2 regions of the Enterococcus sp. AMC1086 genome follow, and region 2 is predicted to be linked to the other one. Evidence: a T-box and tRNA genes for the amino acid it is inferred to sense, from the RefSeq annotation. Region 2 holds a T-box; the other holds one or more tRNA genes.
The links. The T-box of region 2 lies ahead of pheS (phenylalanine--tRNA ligase subunit alpha). A T-box ahead of a tRNA ligase gene usually reads a tRNA of that ligase, here a tRNA-Phe.
Positions count from the first base shown of each region.

Region 1: it encodes a tRNA-Phe, which carries the amino acid that the T-box ahead of pheS (phenylalanine--tRNA ligase subunit alpha) is inferred to sense. The anticodon was not compared.

Region 1 is NZ_CM177100.1:2,871,497-2,879,663, forward strand. It holds gene AC4BC4_RS13465 (tyrosine-protein phosphatase) at 1-235, opposite strand, end outside; gene AC4BC4_RS13470 (histidine phosphatase family protein) at 334-1,164, opposite strand; gene AC4BC4_RS13475 (6-phospho-beta-glucosidase) at 1,181-2,614, opposite strand; gene AC4BC4_RS13480 (beta-glucoside-specific PTS transporter subunit IIABC) at 2,679-4,580, opposite strand; gene licT (BglG family transcription antiterminator LicT) at 4,731-5,570, opposite strand; tRNA gene AC4BC4_RS13490 (tRNA-Glu) at 5,830-5,901, opposite strand; tRNA gene AC4BC4_RS13495 (tRNA-Ile) at 5,914-5,987, opposite strand; tRNA gene AC4BC4_RS13500 (tRNA-Gly) at 6,000-6,070, opposite strand; tRNA gene AC4BC4_RS13505 (tRNA-Phe) at 6,088-6,160, opposite strand; tRNA gene AC4BC4_RS13510 (tRNA-Asp) at 6,174-6,247, opposite strand; tRNA gene AC4BC4_RS13515 (tRNA-Met) at 6,306-6,379, opposite strand; tRNA gene AC4BC4_RS13520 (tRNA-Ser) at 6,497-6,586, opposite strand; tRNA gene AC4BC4_RS13525 (tRNA-Glu) at 6,605-6,676, opposite strand; tRNA gene AC4BC4_RS13530 (tRNA-Ser) at 6,686-6,773, opposite strand; tRNA gene AC4BC4_RS13535 (tRNA-Ile) at 6,793-6,866, opposite strand; tRNA gene AC4BC4_RS13540 (tRNA-Gly) at 6,871-6,941, opposite strand; tRNA gene AC4BC4_RS13545 (tRNA-Asp) at 6,954-7,027, opposite strand; tRNA gene AC4BC4_RS13550 (tRNA-Met) at 7,087-7,160, opposite strand; tRNA gene AC4BC4_RS13555 (tRNA-Ser) at 7,285-7,374, opposite strand; tRNA gene AC4BC4_RS13560 (tRNA-Ile) at 7,413-7,486, opposite strand; tRNA gene AC4BC4_RS13565 (tRNA-Met) at 7,507-7,580, opposite strand; tRNA gene AC4BC4_RS13570 (tRNA-Ala) at 7,599-7,671, opposite strand; tRNA gene AC4BC4_RS13575 (tRNA-Pro) at 7,682-7,755, opposite strand; tRNA gene AC4BC4_RS13580 (tRNA-Arg) at 7,765-7,838, opposite strand; tRNA gene AC4BC4_RS13585 (tRNA-Leu) at 7,850-7,935, opposite strand; tRNA gene AC4BC4_RS13590 (tRNA-Gly) at 7,950-8,021, opposite strand; tRNA gene AC4BC4_RS13595 (tRNA-Thr) at 8,030-8,102, opposite strand; tRNA gene AC4BC4_RS13600 (tRNA-Leu) at 8,138-8,167, opposite strand, start outside.
Region 2 is NZ_CM177100.1:1,792,826-1,800,992, reverse strand. It holds gene addA (helicase-exonuclease AddAB subunit AddA) at 1-2,920, shown strand, start outside; gene AC4BC4_RS08395 (winged helix-turn-helix transcriptional regulator) at 2,986-3,330, shown strand; T-box leader at 3,372-3,581, shown strand; gene pheS (phenylalanine--tRNA ligase subunit alpha) at 3,695-4,741, shown strand; gene pheT (phenylalanine--tRNA ligase subunit beta) at 4,748-7,171, shown strand; gene AC4BC4_RS08380 (amino acid ABC transporter permease) at 7,223-7,879, opposite strand; gene AC4BC4_RS08375 (amino acid ABC transporter permease) at 7,892-8,167, opposite strand, start outside.

The DNA of each region.
Region 1 (8,167 bases), 1.1 Mb from region 2:
TATCGATATGTATGTACTCTGCTTTAGGAACAGACATATCTGGTCTTTCTTCTACTTCAGCGTCACTTCTCAAATCAATGATTTTACCTAAACGATACGTTGTTTCCAAACGTTGTTCATCTTCTTTTGTTAAATTAGACAACTCGCCTGATCTTAAAAAAATGTTTTTCTTGATTTGTTTTCCTTCTTTATTTTTGATACCGCCGATATCACGAAAATTTGTAATAGTCACCATAATTTTTGTCTCTTTTCTTTTTGCTCTTATTATACACAAAATTCGATCAAAAGTGTTTCTTTGATCGAATTTTTGCTTATTAATTAACGATTTTTAGTTTATTCTTTATTATTTTTTTGTCCTGCTTCAACATAACTTAAGTCATTGACTTTATCTAACGTGTATTTTCCATCTTTATATTTTACAGTACAAACACTCGCGTTTTTTAATCCGCCTTCTGGTATTTTATAATCATCGAATAAAGTATCAAGTAACGCAGAGATACTCAATCCATGTGAAGCAATCAATACATTTCCAGACCCTTCATTCTTCATTTCTTTTTCAACAATGTCATCTAAACCTGCTTTAAGCCTAGTAGTGATTGTCTTATAGTCTTCTGCTGGCCAATTGATTTTTGCTTCTTCTACATTTTTTGCATCTAATTTAGCCACACTATTGGCAAATGATTCTGGCGTCATATTTTTCAAGAATTCCTCTAAAGTAACACCTTGATCGTCTGCTATATCTTGCCACATAGTGTGATTCAAATCACCTTCGTATGTTCCAAAGTTGAACTCTCTCAAGCGTTCATCCGTAATTACTTTTAAGTCAGATGATTTTTCATTTTCTTTCACGATTAGATTAGCTGTTTGGATGGCACGACCGCTGTCACTACTATATGCATTTTGGAAATCGATATCTTTCAGCCCAACACCTGCCGCTGTCACAACTTCTTCACCTGCTTTAGTTAAGACTGCATCCGACCAGCCTTGGACACGATCCGTTGTATTTAACATCGTTTTCCCATGGCGAACGATGTACAACGTCAACTCTTCTGGTGCTTTTTTAGTAGATGAGCTATCGTCTTTTTGAGCGTTTCCGTTACCACACCCAGCTACCATTACTAAACCTAACATTAAAACCCCTAATATTTTTCCTATCTTTTTCATAAAATTTCCTCCTTTTTTATTCGTTCGTCAATTCTTCCCCATTTGTAGCAATAACTTTTTTATACCAATCAAATGATTTTTTCTTCGAGCGTTTCAATGTCCCCTTTCCATCATTATCACGGTCGACATAGATGAAGCCATATCTTTTTTTCATTTCTCCTGTTCCTGCTGAAACAAGATCGATACAGCCCCACGTTGTATAACCTAATAAATCTACACCATCCAGTTCAACCGCATCTTTCATTGCTTGGATGTGTGCGGCTAGATACTCAATCCGATAATCATCGATCACATTCCCATTTTCATCTGGCGTATCCACGGCACCTAAGCCGTTTTCAACAATAAATAGTGGTTTTTGATAACGATCATACAAGTCATTCATTGTGGTACGCAATCCAAGTGGATCGATCTGCCAGCCCCATTCACTTGCTTCTAAATACGGATTTTTCACTGAGGCAAAGATATTTCCAGCTGTTTGTTCATTGATTGCCGGATCTGTTGATTGGACCCGTGATGAATAATAAGAGAATGAAATAAAATCAACGGTATGTTCTTTTAATAAGTCTAAATCGCCCTCTTCAATTGGTAATTCAATCCCTGCACGTTCTAATTCTTTCAACGCATACGCTGGATATTCTCCACGAGATTGGACATCGATAAAGAAGAAATTCTCACGATCTGCTTGACGAGCTGCCCAAACATCTTCTGGTTTACAAGTGTACGCATAGTTTGTACCAGCCGCTAACATACAGCCTACTTGGTTTTCGGGATCGACTTCATGTGCGATTTTGGTCGCAATGGCACTCGCCAATAATTCATGATGTGCGGCTTGGTATTTCACTTGTTCTTTGTTTTCGCCTTCTTCAAAATAAAGCCCTGCGCCCATAAATGGTGCATGTAAAATCATGTTGATTTCGTTGAACGTCAACCAGTATTTTACTAAGCCTTTGTAGCGATTGAAGATCACGTTACATAGATTTTCATAAAACCCGACTAATTCACGACTGCGCCATGCACCATATTTTTCGACGAGATGCATCGGACAATCAAAATGTGTGATCGTTACAAGAGGCTCTATCCCGTGTTTATGGCATTCTTTGAACAACTCTTCATAGAACTTCAATCCTTCTTCATTCGGCTCTGTTTCGTCTCCTAGAGGGAAAATACGACTCCAGGCAATCGATAGACGATAGGTTTTAAAGCCCATTTCGCCAAATAACGCAATGTCTTCTTTATAACGATGATACATGTCGATTGCATTTTGCGCTGGGTAAAAATGTTCGTCATCAAATTCAAACATCTTTTTTTCTCCTGTGATTACTGGAAAACGATCTGGTCCCACTGGCGCTAGATCTACGTTAGCTAAGCCTCGGCCGCCTTCATTATAGCCCCCTTCACATTGATTGGCCGCTGTTGCGCCGCCCCATAAAAAGTCTTTTCTAAATCCCATATCAAAATCCCTTTCTTTTATAAGTTTGTAGTAAAACCTATCAAACTTTGTTCTCAACTATTTTTTAAGTTAATCCCGTAATTAATGTATCGTTTGAGGTCACTTCGCGTTCTTGTGTTTCTACGATATCTAAATAGTCATCAGTATTTGTCACAATAACTGGCGTTTCCACACTGTAGCCAGCTACTTTGATTGCCTCTATGTCAAAAGTAACCAAAACTTGCCCTTTTTTCACTTTATCACCTTGTGCTACTTTTCCCTCAAAACCATTCCCTTCTAACTGAACCGTATCCATACCGATATGAATTAACAATTCCATCCCTTGATCAGATATTAAGCCAATCGCGTGCAGTGTCGGAAAGAGTGTCATAACGGTTCCATCGAATGGTGCTCTAACAACACCTTCTGTCGGTTCAATCAAAACACCTTTTCCTAAAGCACCTTGAGCAAACGCTTGATCACTTGCTTTACTTAAAGGTAGAACACGCCCTTTAACTGGGCTCAAAACAGCTTCTTTAATTGCTTTTTGCGCTTTTTTATTTTCCGTTATTTCTTCTACAACTGTATCATCTTTCCAGAAAAAGAATGTTAAACCAAAGCCGATACCAGCTGATATTAATATTGCTACAAACGAATGAATCATACCGCTCGCATTATCACCATTGATATAGTTTAAAACACCAAAGATACCCAATCCACCCATGGTATAAGATGTTACAGTATTAATCATCAAATAGAATCCGCCAGCTGCTCCTCCAATCATGGAAAAGATAAATGGCGTTTTTTTAGGGAGAGTGATACCGTAAATTGCTGGTTCAGTTACTCCGAATATACCAGAAATAATGGCTGGTGGACATAACGCTTTCATTTTCGTATCTTTCAATTTGAAAAACATTGCCATTACTACAGCTGTTTGAGCAAAACTAGCGCCAAAAGAACCGACTAATACTTGACTTGCTCCTTCTTGAGTAATCTGCATGATCGCAAGTGGCACAACACTCCAGTGTAATCCAAAAATAACCAAGACTTGCCAGAAGAAACCAAGAATAATGCCATATAATGCTGGTGAAAAGCCCATCAAAGATTGGAATCCAGCACTTAATAAATCTGTCAACATGCTGATGATCGGACCAATTACTAAAAAACCAACGGGTAATGCAATTAGTAATACAAAGAATGGTACCAGGAATGTTTGAACAACTTCAGGAATAAGTTTCTTGAAGAGTTTTTGAATTTGAGCTGCAAAAGCAACAATAAAGATGATCGGTACAACACTACTTGTATACCCAGCACCAACCCACGGAATACCTAAAAACGTGTCATAAGCGGGTAATCCTAACAAACTATACGGTGCTGCTGCACCTGCTCCTGCTGTTGTTTCAAAAGCCGCTTGCAAGGCACTTCCTTGTACTGTTGGATAACAAAGTGCTGCCCCAATAACAATTCCCACCATTGGGTTTAAATTGAATTTTCTAGCCGCTGTATAGCCTAGAATCACTGGCATGAAGTAGAAGATTGCATCACCAATACCATTTAACATTGTATACGTTCCAGAAGTAGCTGAATATAATTTCAAAAAAACAAGTAAGGCATTTAGACCTTTCACCATACCAGCTGCAGCTAATGCACCTAAGAATGGTTGGAAACAGCCACTTAAAATATCGATCAATCGATTAAACAAATTTCCACCAGACGATTCTTGCTCTGCATCCGCTGAAATCCCAGCAATGGTTACAACGTCTTCATACACTGCAGGTACATGATTCCCGATTACTACCTGATATTGTCCACCACTCTTCATTACAGTAACAACACCGTCCATATTTTTTAGAACATCGTCATTTGCTTTTGATTCATCTTTCAATTTAAAACGTAAGCGTGTAATACAATGTGTCAAACTATTAATATTTTCTTTCCCACCTACATTACTAACAATTTTTTCTGCTAAATCATGATATTTTCCCATTTTTTTGTTCCTCCAAAGTTTAGTTTTTTTCACTCTATTACTTTTGAAGGTTTAGCCAACTTAATGTCACTATCCAAAGGGTCCTGCTGTACCAGTTCTTCTCTTCTATCCACCTTTCCATTAAGACTAATCTATTAAATCAATAATCCACTAGTGATTTGTTTGTACTACACGTGCAATGTGAATAATCAAATACATCTTTTCTTCCTTTGATATCCTATAACAATAGCTTTCAGTCAAAAAATCAGCAATCTTATTCACACAATTATATGCATTACAATATTTTTTTTTAATTACTTCATATAGTTCTCCATCATCTTCATCATGAAATTCTTTATGATTCAATAAACGATAAGCAAAAAATTTTAAATGAGTACTAAAACGATAAAAATAAACAGAGTCTTCATTAAAAGTAATTTTGAAATGGTATTTAACGATGTTCGTAATCTCTTGCATGATTTTTGTTAATTCATAAACATTGCCAACTTCTTCATCCATTTCTGCATTGACTAGATGCAAAGCAATAAAACCAGCTTCATCTTCTGGCAATTGCACATCGAACTTCTCTTTGACCATCTCAACTGCCTTATTCCCAATAAAATATTCATCAGAAAAAAAACGCTTGATGTCCCATAATAGAAAATTCTTTACTTCGATTCCTTGCTTCATTCGCTCTAGTGCTGTATGCAGATGATCCGTTAAAGAAATAAAAATTGTATCATTTAGCTTTCTGCCAAGTTTCGTTTTTGCATATTTGATAATCTCATCTGACAGCTGCATCACTTCTAACGGTAGTTCTCCCAATAGTTCTTGGAATTTTAATGAAGTATCCTGATTCGCTAAACGAAATACTTGATCTACTCGCTCCTCTTCAATGAAATCTCCTATTTTTCTTTTAAATGCAATACCACGTCCCATCACAATTTGCTCTTGTTCATTCACATCTAACGTAATCACAACATTATTATTCAAAGTTTTTTGAATAATCATTTCTTCGCTCCCTTCATTTCATTATGCTCAACTCCTTCAATTGTAAAAAAGAAAAACCCAACCTTTCCAAAAAAGAAGATACTCTCCCTCTTTAGAAAAATTAGGTTTAGCTTGTATTTAAACAATCACTATCCAGATATTCACTTATTCTGTACAAGCATAGAATACCTTATTATAGTAGCATTGTCAACGTTTTCATAAAATATTTTATAAACAATAAAAAAACATTTTGCAAAAGAAGCAAAATGTTTTAAAATCATGACCCGTACGGGAATCGAACCCGTGATACCGCCGTGAAAGGGCGGTGTCTTAACCGCTTGACCAACGGGCCATTTAAAAATTATGGGCCTAAATGGACTCGAACCATCGACCTCACGCTTATCAGGCGTGCGCTCTAACCAGCTGAGCTATAGGCCCTTAAAGAAAAAAAGCGGGTGACGAGAATCGAACTCGCGACAACAGCTTGGAAGGCTGTGGTTTTACCACTAAACTACACCCGCATGTTTCTTCTTTCAAATGGCGCAAGACAGAATCGAACTGCCGACACACGGAGCTTCAATCCGTTGCTCTACCAACTGAGCTACTGCGCCAAAAAACTATAAACGGTCTGGACGGGACTCGAACCCGCGACCTCCTGCGTGACAGGCAGGCATTCTAACCAGCTGAACTACCAAACCAATAGTAAAAGTGTTACGTCACTATCTTATTTAGCTTTTAATTACTACTTAAAAGCAATTGCGGGGGCAGGATTTGAACCTACGACCTTCGGGTTATGAGCCCGACGAGCTACCTGACTGCTCCACCCCGCGATAATATATAGTCTCTATATGACTATAAAAAATGATGATTCTTAGTAAGGTTATTTCTCTCACTATATTCGACAAGTACTAATCACCATAATGCTAAAGCATCGTAATTCTTAGTAAAGGAGGATAAGGGATTCGAACCCTTGCACGGTTTTACCCGCCTGACGGTTTTCAAGACCGTTCCCTTCAGCCGGACTTGGGTAATCCTCCGGAATAACTATTAAATCATGACCCGTACGGGAATCGAACCCGTGATACCGCCGTGAAAGGGCGGTGTCTTAACCGCTTGACCAACGGGCCGCTATGAAACGGAGAAGGAGGGATTTGAACCCTCGCGCCGGTTTCCCGACCTACACCCTTAGCAGGGGCGCCTCTTCAGCCACTTGAGTACTTCCCCAAGAAAATAATTTGAAAAATGGGCCTAAATGGACTCGAACCATCGACCTCACGCTTATCAGGCGTGCGCTCTAACCAGCTGAGCTATAGGCCCATAAAGCGGGTGACGAGAATCGAACTCGCGACAACAGCTTGGAAGGCTGTGGTTTTACCACTAAACTACACCCGCAAAACTTCAAAACGGTCTGGACGGGACTCGAACCCGCGACCTCCTGCGTGACAGGCAGGCATTCTAACCAGCTGAACTACCAAACCAATAGTAAAAGTATTACGTCACTACCTTATTTTAGCTTTTAATTACTACTTAAAAGCAATTGCGGGGGCAGGATTTGAACCTACGACCTTCGGGTTATGAGCCCGACGAGCTACCTGACTGCTCCACCCCGCGATAATATATAGCCTATATGACTATAAAAGAGTGATGATTCTTAGTGTTTTCTAGTAAGATTTTCTCTCACTACTTTCGACAAGTACTAATCACCATAATGCTAAAGCATCGTAATTCTTAGTAAAGGAGGATAAGGGATTCGAACCCTTGCACGGTTTTACCCGCCTGACGGTTTTCAAGACCGTTCCCTTCAGCCGGACTTGGGTAATCCTCCGGAATAAAATAGTACAACTAATCAAAATGTCACTACAATGGACCTTGTAGGACTCGAACCTACGACCGGACGGTTATGAGCCGTCTGCTCTAACCAACTGAGCTAAAGGTCCTTGGCTCTTAAAAAAAGAAATCGCGGCGAAGGGGATCGAACCCCCGACCTCCCGGGTATGAACCGGACGCTCTAGCCAGCTGAGCTACACCGCGAAAATAATAAAGTACTAATGGAGCCTAGCGGGATCGAACCGCTGACCTCCTGCGTGCAAAGCAGGCGCTCTCCCATCTGAGCTAAGGCCCCACAAAATAAATCGGGAAGACAGGATTCGAACCTGCGACCCCTTGGTCCCAAACCAAGTGCTCTACCAAGCTGAGCTACTTCCCGTAATTACAATGCACCCAAAGGGAGTCGAACCCCTAACCTCTTGATTCGTAGTCAAGCACTCTATCCAGTTGAGCTATGGGTGCAACATTTCTAATGCCGAGGACCGGAATCGAACCGGTACGGTGATCACTCACCGCAGGATTTTAAGTCCTGTGCGTCTGCCAGTTCCGCCACCCCGGCGAAAGAACAAGCTAAGCGGAAAACGGGGTTCGAACCCGCGACCCCCACCTTGGCAAGGTGGTGCTCTACCACTGAGCTATTTCCGCAGTCTGGATGCCGGCTAAAGGATTTGAACCCTCGACCCTCTGATTACAAATCAGATGCTCTACCAACTGAGCTAAGCCGGCGTGATGATCGCCTAGTTATAAAACGAGACTAAAAATGCGGGTGAAGGGACTTGAACCCCCACGCC
Region 2 (8,167 bases):
TTATCCTACCGTACGTGTGGAAGAGTTGAAAGAAATAGCTGCACAAGCGAAAAATTTACGAGAGCAAAATAAAAAAGCTATAAATGATAATTTGAACAACTTGTTTACGTTATCACCAGAACAAATGAAAGAAATTTTAAATCAATCACAGCCACTTGTTGAAGAAATGGCTAAAGTCGGAAAAGCGTTCATAGAGAGTTATAGTAAACAAAAACTGAAAAAAGGGTTAGTCGATTTCAATGATTTAGAGCATTTCACCTTAGCGATTTTAGCAAAAAAAGAAACAGGTGAATGGTCGGCTACAGAAGCTTCAACATATTATCGCGATAAATTTGATGAAGTTTTAGTCGATGAGTATCAAGATATCAATCGATTACAAGAGACGATCCTTTATTGGTTAAGAAGACCAATAGCAGAAGATGGAAACTTATTTATGGTGGGAGATGTGAAGCAGTCTATCTATTCCTTCCGTTTAGCTGATCCAATGCTTTTTATTGAAAAATACAATCAATATGGTCAAAATAAAGAAGGAAAACGAATCGTTTTAGCTGAAAATTTTCGTTCCAGAAAAAATGTATTAGATTTTACCAATTTAGTTTTTGAGCAATTAATGGACGAACGCGTCGGTCAAATCGAATATGACGAAGCGGCTCAACTTGTTCATGGATTCGATCAGTTTTCAGAAGCTGAAAATTATGATACTGAGTTATTGATTTATGAAAAAAAATCAGAGCAGGAAGAGAGCTTGCAAGTGACGGATGATTCTCAATTAATTCTGGAAGATAAAACTGAAGGCGAGTTGCACATGACCGCGCTGAAAATAAGAGAGTTGATCGATAATAAATTTTTGATCTATGATAAATCGGTCAAAGAAAATCGACCACTTACGTATAAAGATATTGTGCTGTTGACACCGACGAAGAAAAATAATTTGACCATTTTAGAAATTTTTAAGCTAGCTGGAATTCCAATTCAGGTAAATGATGCTCAAAATTATTTTCAAGCAACAGAAGTTCAAACAATGGTGTCTCTGTTACAGATCATCGACAATCCCTATCAAGATATTCCGTTAGCAGCTATTTTGCGTTCACCAATTGTAGGATTGAAAGAAAATGAATTAGTGACGATCCGATTGGCAGCTAAAAAAAGTTCATTTTACGAAGCTTTTTTATCGTTTAACCTAAATGATACTAACGAAAAAGGGCATCAAACGTTAAAAGAAAAGACTATGCAATTTGCTGAATGGTTAGAGAAATGGCGAGAAATGGCAAGACGAAATCAATTAGCGACATTGATTTGGCAAATTTATCAAGATACTGCGTATTTAGATTATGTAGGAGGAATGCCTGCTGGTAAACAAAGGCAAGCCAATTTATTTGCATTAGTTGACCGAGCAGCGAGTTATGAGCAGACCAGTTTCCGTGGATTATTTCAGTTTGTTCGTTTTATTGAAAAAATGCAGGAAAAAGATAAGGATTTAGCAGAACCCGTGATTTTGAGCGATGAAAATGCGGTGCGGGTGATGACGATCCATGCGAGTAAAGGGTTAGAATTTCCTGTCGTTTTTATTCTAGACATGACCAAAGAGTTCAATCTTGGTGATTTAAATGAACGTTATATATTTGATGATCGTTTAGGTGTAGGGATTCGTTATCTTGATCAAGCAGAACGTATGTTGTATGAAACATTGCCGTTTTTAGCAATCAAACAAGCAAAATTAAAAAAATTACTTTCAGAAGAAATGCGTAAATTATATGTTGCATTGACACGAGCAGAGCAAAAACTTTATTTGGTCGGTTCTTACAACAATCAAGAGGCTGCTTTCAAAGAATGGCTGAAAGTTGGAGATGTTCAGACAAAAGTCTTGCCCAGTGAAAATCGTCTGCAAGGGAAAAGTAGTTTGATGAACTGGGTTGGGATGAGTTTGATTCGTCATCAAAAAATGTCGGAATTTCAAACAACCTTTGTTACTGAAACAGTCGCTGGAATCACGCAACACGCTGCAGGGTTCAATGTTTCTTTTGTAACGGAAAAAGAAATACAAGATCAATTTGCGACCCTTCAATTTATTGAAACAGATTCCTTAAAAAAAGTGAGCTCTCAGACAAGTGATCCAAAAAAGATAAAAAAAGCTCTTCAACGTTTGAACTATGATTATCCTTATCAGCTTTCAACAAAAACAACGAATTATCAATCAGTATCAGAAATAAAACGTGTATTTGAAGATCCAGATAATAAAGAAATAGCTAAAATCGAAGTAGATGAAAAAAATACAATTCAGGAAACTCCGATGATTATTCATCGGATTAGTGAAGGAGAATTAGGGAAACCCAGATTTATTGAAACGATCCGAAAACCATCGGCTGTTGAAATCGGCACAGCAACTCATTATTTATTACAGCTTTTGGATTTAAACGAAGCACCGACAAAGGCTACCATTGGTGCATTGCTTGAGGAATTAGTTCAAACAAAAATCATCCAAGAAAATGTAGCCAAACGAATCAATATCGAACAAGTGCTATCATTTTACCGCACTAGTTTAGGACAAAAATTACTTGAAAATCCAGCACTAATTGTTCGTGAACAGCCGTTTTCAATGTTGTTGAAAGCAGAAGAACTGATCAAAGATTACCCAAAAGAAACACAAGACGATTTATTGATCCATGGTATGATTGATGGATACATTTTGCACGATGAGGACTGCATTCTCTATGATTACAAGACTGATTTTGTCCAAGATATTGACAATCCACAAGAAATCAAAAAAGTTATTCAGCGCTATAGAGGTCAGCTGAACTTATATCGAAAAGCGTTGGCGCAAGCAACGAACAAACAAGTAAATCAAGTATTACTAGTATTATTGTCCGCAGGGATCATTATTGATTTGGACAAAGAGCAAATTATTGAAAAAATGAATTAAATTAAAAGCAGATATACTTACAAATTGTAAGTTGTGTGCTATACTCAGTTTACGAGGTGAGGAAAATGGAGCAAGTAAAAACAACCGAATTTTCACTATGTCCCAAATTCGAAAAGGCATTTACGATTTTAGGAAAGAAATGGAATGGTTTGATTATTGATGTCTTTTTGGAAAATGGTCCTCAACGATTTGGCGAGTTAAAACAAAAAATCCCTGAACTAAGCGATCGTGTATTAGTGGAACGCTTGAAAGAATTAGAAGGGGAAGGGATCATCTCAAAAGCAGTTCGCTGTGATGAGAGCAGTCGTCTAGAGTATTTTCTCACAAATAAAGGTAAGGACCTACAACATGCAATGGAACAAATCCAGCATTGGGCAGAAAAATGGGTCACTGCGGAAGAATGCAGTTGACCTCAGATGTAAATTCTTGTACACTATAATCAATTGAATAACAAAAAATGTAGATGGAAAAGAGTAATTTGGCTGATACGAAAAGGGAAAACCTGTCTTAGACTGAAAACAGGTTACGTAATCGAAAAATGAAGTTCACTTCCGGAGTTTGTTTGTTCCAAAGAGATCAGACCGGTGAAAGCCGTTATATGAATTGAGTGCATGATTTTTTATCATGAAGTAGGATGGTAACACGATAGCTCGTTCCTTAATATAGGAGCGGGCTATCGTTTTTTATTTTAATTAGTTTGTTGTAAAAAATGACTTGTTTTCATCAATACTTTATACTCAATTTTGTTACCAAACAAAAGAAAGGAATAAAAAAATGACATTAAAAGCTCAATTAGAAGCATTAAGAGATGAAACGTTGAATAATATTCAAACTGTATCTGATCTTAAAGCACTAAACCAAATCAGAGTAGAGACACTGGGGAAAAAAGGCCCGATCACAGAAGTGTTGAGAGGCATGAAGGATTTATCAGCTGAGGAACGTCCGATAGTAGGAAGTTTTGCTAATGAAATTCGCGATATGTTGAGTGACGCTGTTGAAGCACGCAAAGAAGTTTTAGAAACTATTGCGTTAAATGCGGCGTTAGAACAAGAGACGACCGATGTTACCTTACCTGGAAAACAGATGACCCACGGTACACGTCATGTATTATCTCAAGTAATGGAAGAAATCGAAGATATCTTTGTCGGTATGGGATACCAAGTTGTTGAAGGATATGAAGTAGAGTCGGATCAGTATAATTTTGAGCGCATGAATTTACCTAAAGATCATCCAGCTCGCGACATGCAAGATACATTTTATATTTCTGATGATATTTTGATTCGTACTCATACGTCACCTGTTCAAGCCAGAACCATGGAAAAACATGATTTTTCAAAAAGTGCATTACGCATGATTTCTCCAGGAAAAGTATTCCGTAGAGATACAGATGATGCGACGCATAGTCATCAATTCCATCAAATTGAAGGCTTAGTTATCGATAAAAATATTACGATGGGGGATCTAAAAGGAACCTTAGAAGTTGTAATGAAAAAAATGTTTGGTGAAGACCGTAAGATTCGCCTGCGTCCAAGTTATTTCCCGTTTACAGAACCATCTGTTGAAGTTGATGTTAGTTGCTTTAAATGTGGAGGGGCTGGATGTAATGTTTGTAAGCATACTGGCTGGATTGAAATTTTAGGTGCCGGTATGGTTCATCCAGATGTTCTATCTATGTCAGGGATCGATCCAAATGAATATACAGGTTTTGCTTTTGGCTTAGGACCAGATCGTGTAGCAATGCTGCGTTATGGTGTGAACGACATACGTAATTTCTATCAAAATGATTTACGTTTCTTAAATCAGTTCAAGGTAAAGGAGTAATCGATGATGTTAGTTTCTTATAAATGGTTAAGTGAATATTTAGATCTTTCGAAAATTTCAGCAAAAGAATTATCTGATCAAATGTCTTTGACTGGGATTGAAGTTGAAGGCGTGGAAGTACCAGAAGAAGGCTTGAAAAAAATAGTCGTAGGTGAGGTTAAAGAATGTATTCCTCATCCAAATTCGGATCATTTATCAATTTGCCAAGTGGATATAGGCGAAGAAGAATTATCCCAAATCGTATGTGGTGCGTCAAATGTCAAAGTCGGCATTAAAGTAATTGTTGCGTTACCAGGATCTCGAATTACTGGAAATCAAAAAATCAAAAAAGGTAAAATGCGCGGTGAAGTCTCAAATGGGATGATCTGTTCGTTACAAGAATTGGGTTATTCTGATAATGTGATTCCTAAAGCTTATTCTGACGGGATTTATTATATGCCAGCGGATGCTATCAATGGGGATGATGTGTTTTCTTATTTAGATATGGATGATCATATTATCGAATTATCGATCACGCCAAATCGTGCTGATGCTTTAAGCATGCGCGGTGTAGCGTATGAAGTAGGCGCTATTTATCGTCAGACACCTCAATTCAATGATGAAATTTTAAAAGAGGATGCCACCCAAACTGCTGCTGATTATATCTCTGTTGAAGTAGAAGATAAAAAAGATACACCAGCCTATCAAATTAGAATCATCAAAGATGTAAAAATTGCTGAAAGTCCGTTGTGGTTGCAAACTCGTTTAATGAATGAGGGCATTCGTCCAATCAATAATGTCGTTGACGTAACAAACTATATTCTTTTATTATTTGGACAACCTTTGCATGCGTTTGATTATGATAAGTTGGATAGTAAAACTATTTTAGTCAGACGTGGCAAATCTGGCGAAGAAATCGTTACTTTAGATAGCGAAACAAGAAAAGTATCAGATGAAAATATCGTCATTACAAATGGAAATGTTCCTGTGGCTTTAGCTGGTGTAATGGGTGGTGCGGACTCTGAAATCACTGAGGGAACAACTACAGTTGCTTTAGAATCAGCATTATTTGATTCTTTGTCGGTTCGTAGAACGTCAAAAGAATTCAATCTACGTAGTGAATCTTCTAGTCGTTTTGAAAAAGGCATCAACCATGCAACGATTGGTGAAGCAGGCGATGTGGCAGCAGCCATGATCGCTAAATTAGCTGGCGGAACTGTTGTCGCAGGTAAAGCGATTGGTTCTGAATTAGCTCTTGAAGAGATTATTGTCAGTGTAACGATTTCACGAATCAATGAGTACTTAGGTACTGATATGGATCAGGATACAGTTAGTGAAATTTTTGATACGCTAGGCTTTACTTACAAACTTGATCAAGGAAAATATACTGTAACTGTTCCGTCTAGACGTTGGGATATAACGATTGAAGCTGATTTGATTGAAGAAGTTGCACGTATTTACGGCTATGACAACCTACCATCAACACTACCAAAAGGTGAAACAGTAGCTGGTAGTTTAACGAGTGGGCAAATATTGGTTCGTAAAATCAAAAGTTTATTAGAAGGTTGCGGTGCAAGCGAAGCAATTAGTTACGCTTTGACAACCGAAGAAAAATCTCGTCAATTTATGATGAGAGAAAGCTTAACAACAAGCTTACAATGGCCGATGAGTGAAGAGCGCTCTGTTTTAAGAATGAACTTGATTTCGGGCTTATTAGATGATGTAGCCTATAATGTTGCTCGTAAAAATAATAATGTTGCTCTCTATGAAATTGGACGAGTGTTTTATCAAGATCGTGATCCTAAAAAAGAATTGCCGTATGAAGAAAATCATTTAGGCATTGTATTATCAGGAAATAAAGTAGTAAAAGACTGGCAGACTAAAGAAATACCTGTCGATTTCTATACACTCAAAGGCATGCTTGAAACGCTATTTGATTCTGTAGGTATTGCTGATAAGATAACTTATGAGGCGACAAAAGAAAACCAAGAGTTGCATCCAGGAAGAACAGCCTTAATAAAATTGAATGATACTGTCATTGGTTTTGTCGGTCAAGTTCATCCGAGTGTGGCAAAAGAATACGAAATTCCTGAAACTTATGTAGCTGAATTGAATCTTCAAGCAATTATTGAAGAAGAAAGTGACCCTTTGATTTATCAACAAATTTCGAAATTCCCGGCTATTTCAAGAGATATTGCCTTATTGGTTGATGAATCAGTAACTAGTCAAGCATTAGTTGAAACGATTTCTAAACAAGCTGGAAAATTCTTGCAATCTGTTCATTTATTTGATGTTTACCAAGGGGATAATATTGCTGAAGGTAAAAAATCAATGGCGTATAGCTTAACGTTTGTAAATGCAGAAGCCACATTGGTAGATGAAGAAATCAACCAATCAATGGAAAAAGTAGAAAAAGCGTTAGTCGAACATTTTAATGTAACGATTCGATAAAAAAATAAGGGTGTAGCAAAAACTAAAATAGTTTGGGCTACATCCTTATTTTTATACCCAATTTCTAGATAACCATCTTGAAAATTGGGAGATAGAGAAGTTGATTACAAAATACATCAAAGCCACAAGTCCATATATAGTAAAAACTTGTCCTGTTTGTGCATAGCGACCCATTAAGATATAAGACTTTCCAAACAATTCTTGTAATGCAATGACAGAATATAAGAAACTAGTATCTTTGATTACCGTGACAAACTGAGAAACGATTGCGGGTAATACATTGCGAATCGCTTGAGGTAATACGATATGCACAAGAATTTGAACATTACTAAAACCTTGTGATTGAGCGGCTTCTTTTTGACCTTTATCTACACCGTTTAATCCACCTCGGATAATTTCAGCTAAAGCTGCTGTTGTAAAAACAGTAAAACTAACAATACCAGCGGGGGTAGATTTGATTTTGAAAATCAGAAAAATCACATAGATCCATAATAAATTAGGAATATTACGCACAATTTCGATATATACACTAGACAAAAATTTTAAAGGTCCAGTTTTTTGATTTCTTAAAACAGCTAAAATTGTCCCAAAAATCGTACTTAAGACGATCGAAACAAAAGAAATATAAAGTGTAAGCTTCAAACCATCGAATAAAAAGCGCAAATTATTGCCGGTCAGAAGTTGACTCATTTGTTCTGAAAAAGACATGTTTGCATCCTCCTATCGGGTATAAGCTTTCTTATTATTTTCTTCCAATTTCCGTGCTAAGTTGGCTAATGGGAAGCACAGGATGAAGTAAAGAAATCCTGCGACTGTGAAAGCTGGAATATAATTTAAATTGATTGAAGACCAACTGTTAGCTGTAAACATTACATCAGCACCAGAGATGATGGCTACAGTCGATGTATTTTTGATTAAATTGACGATTTGATTCGTAAGTGGTGGCAGCATGATACGCCAAGCTTGTGGTAGTACAACATAGCGCATTGTTTTCCC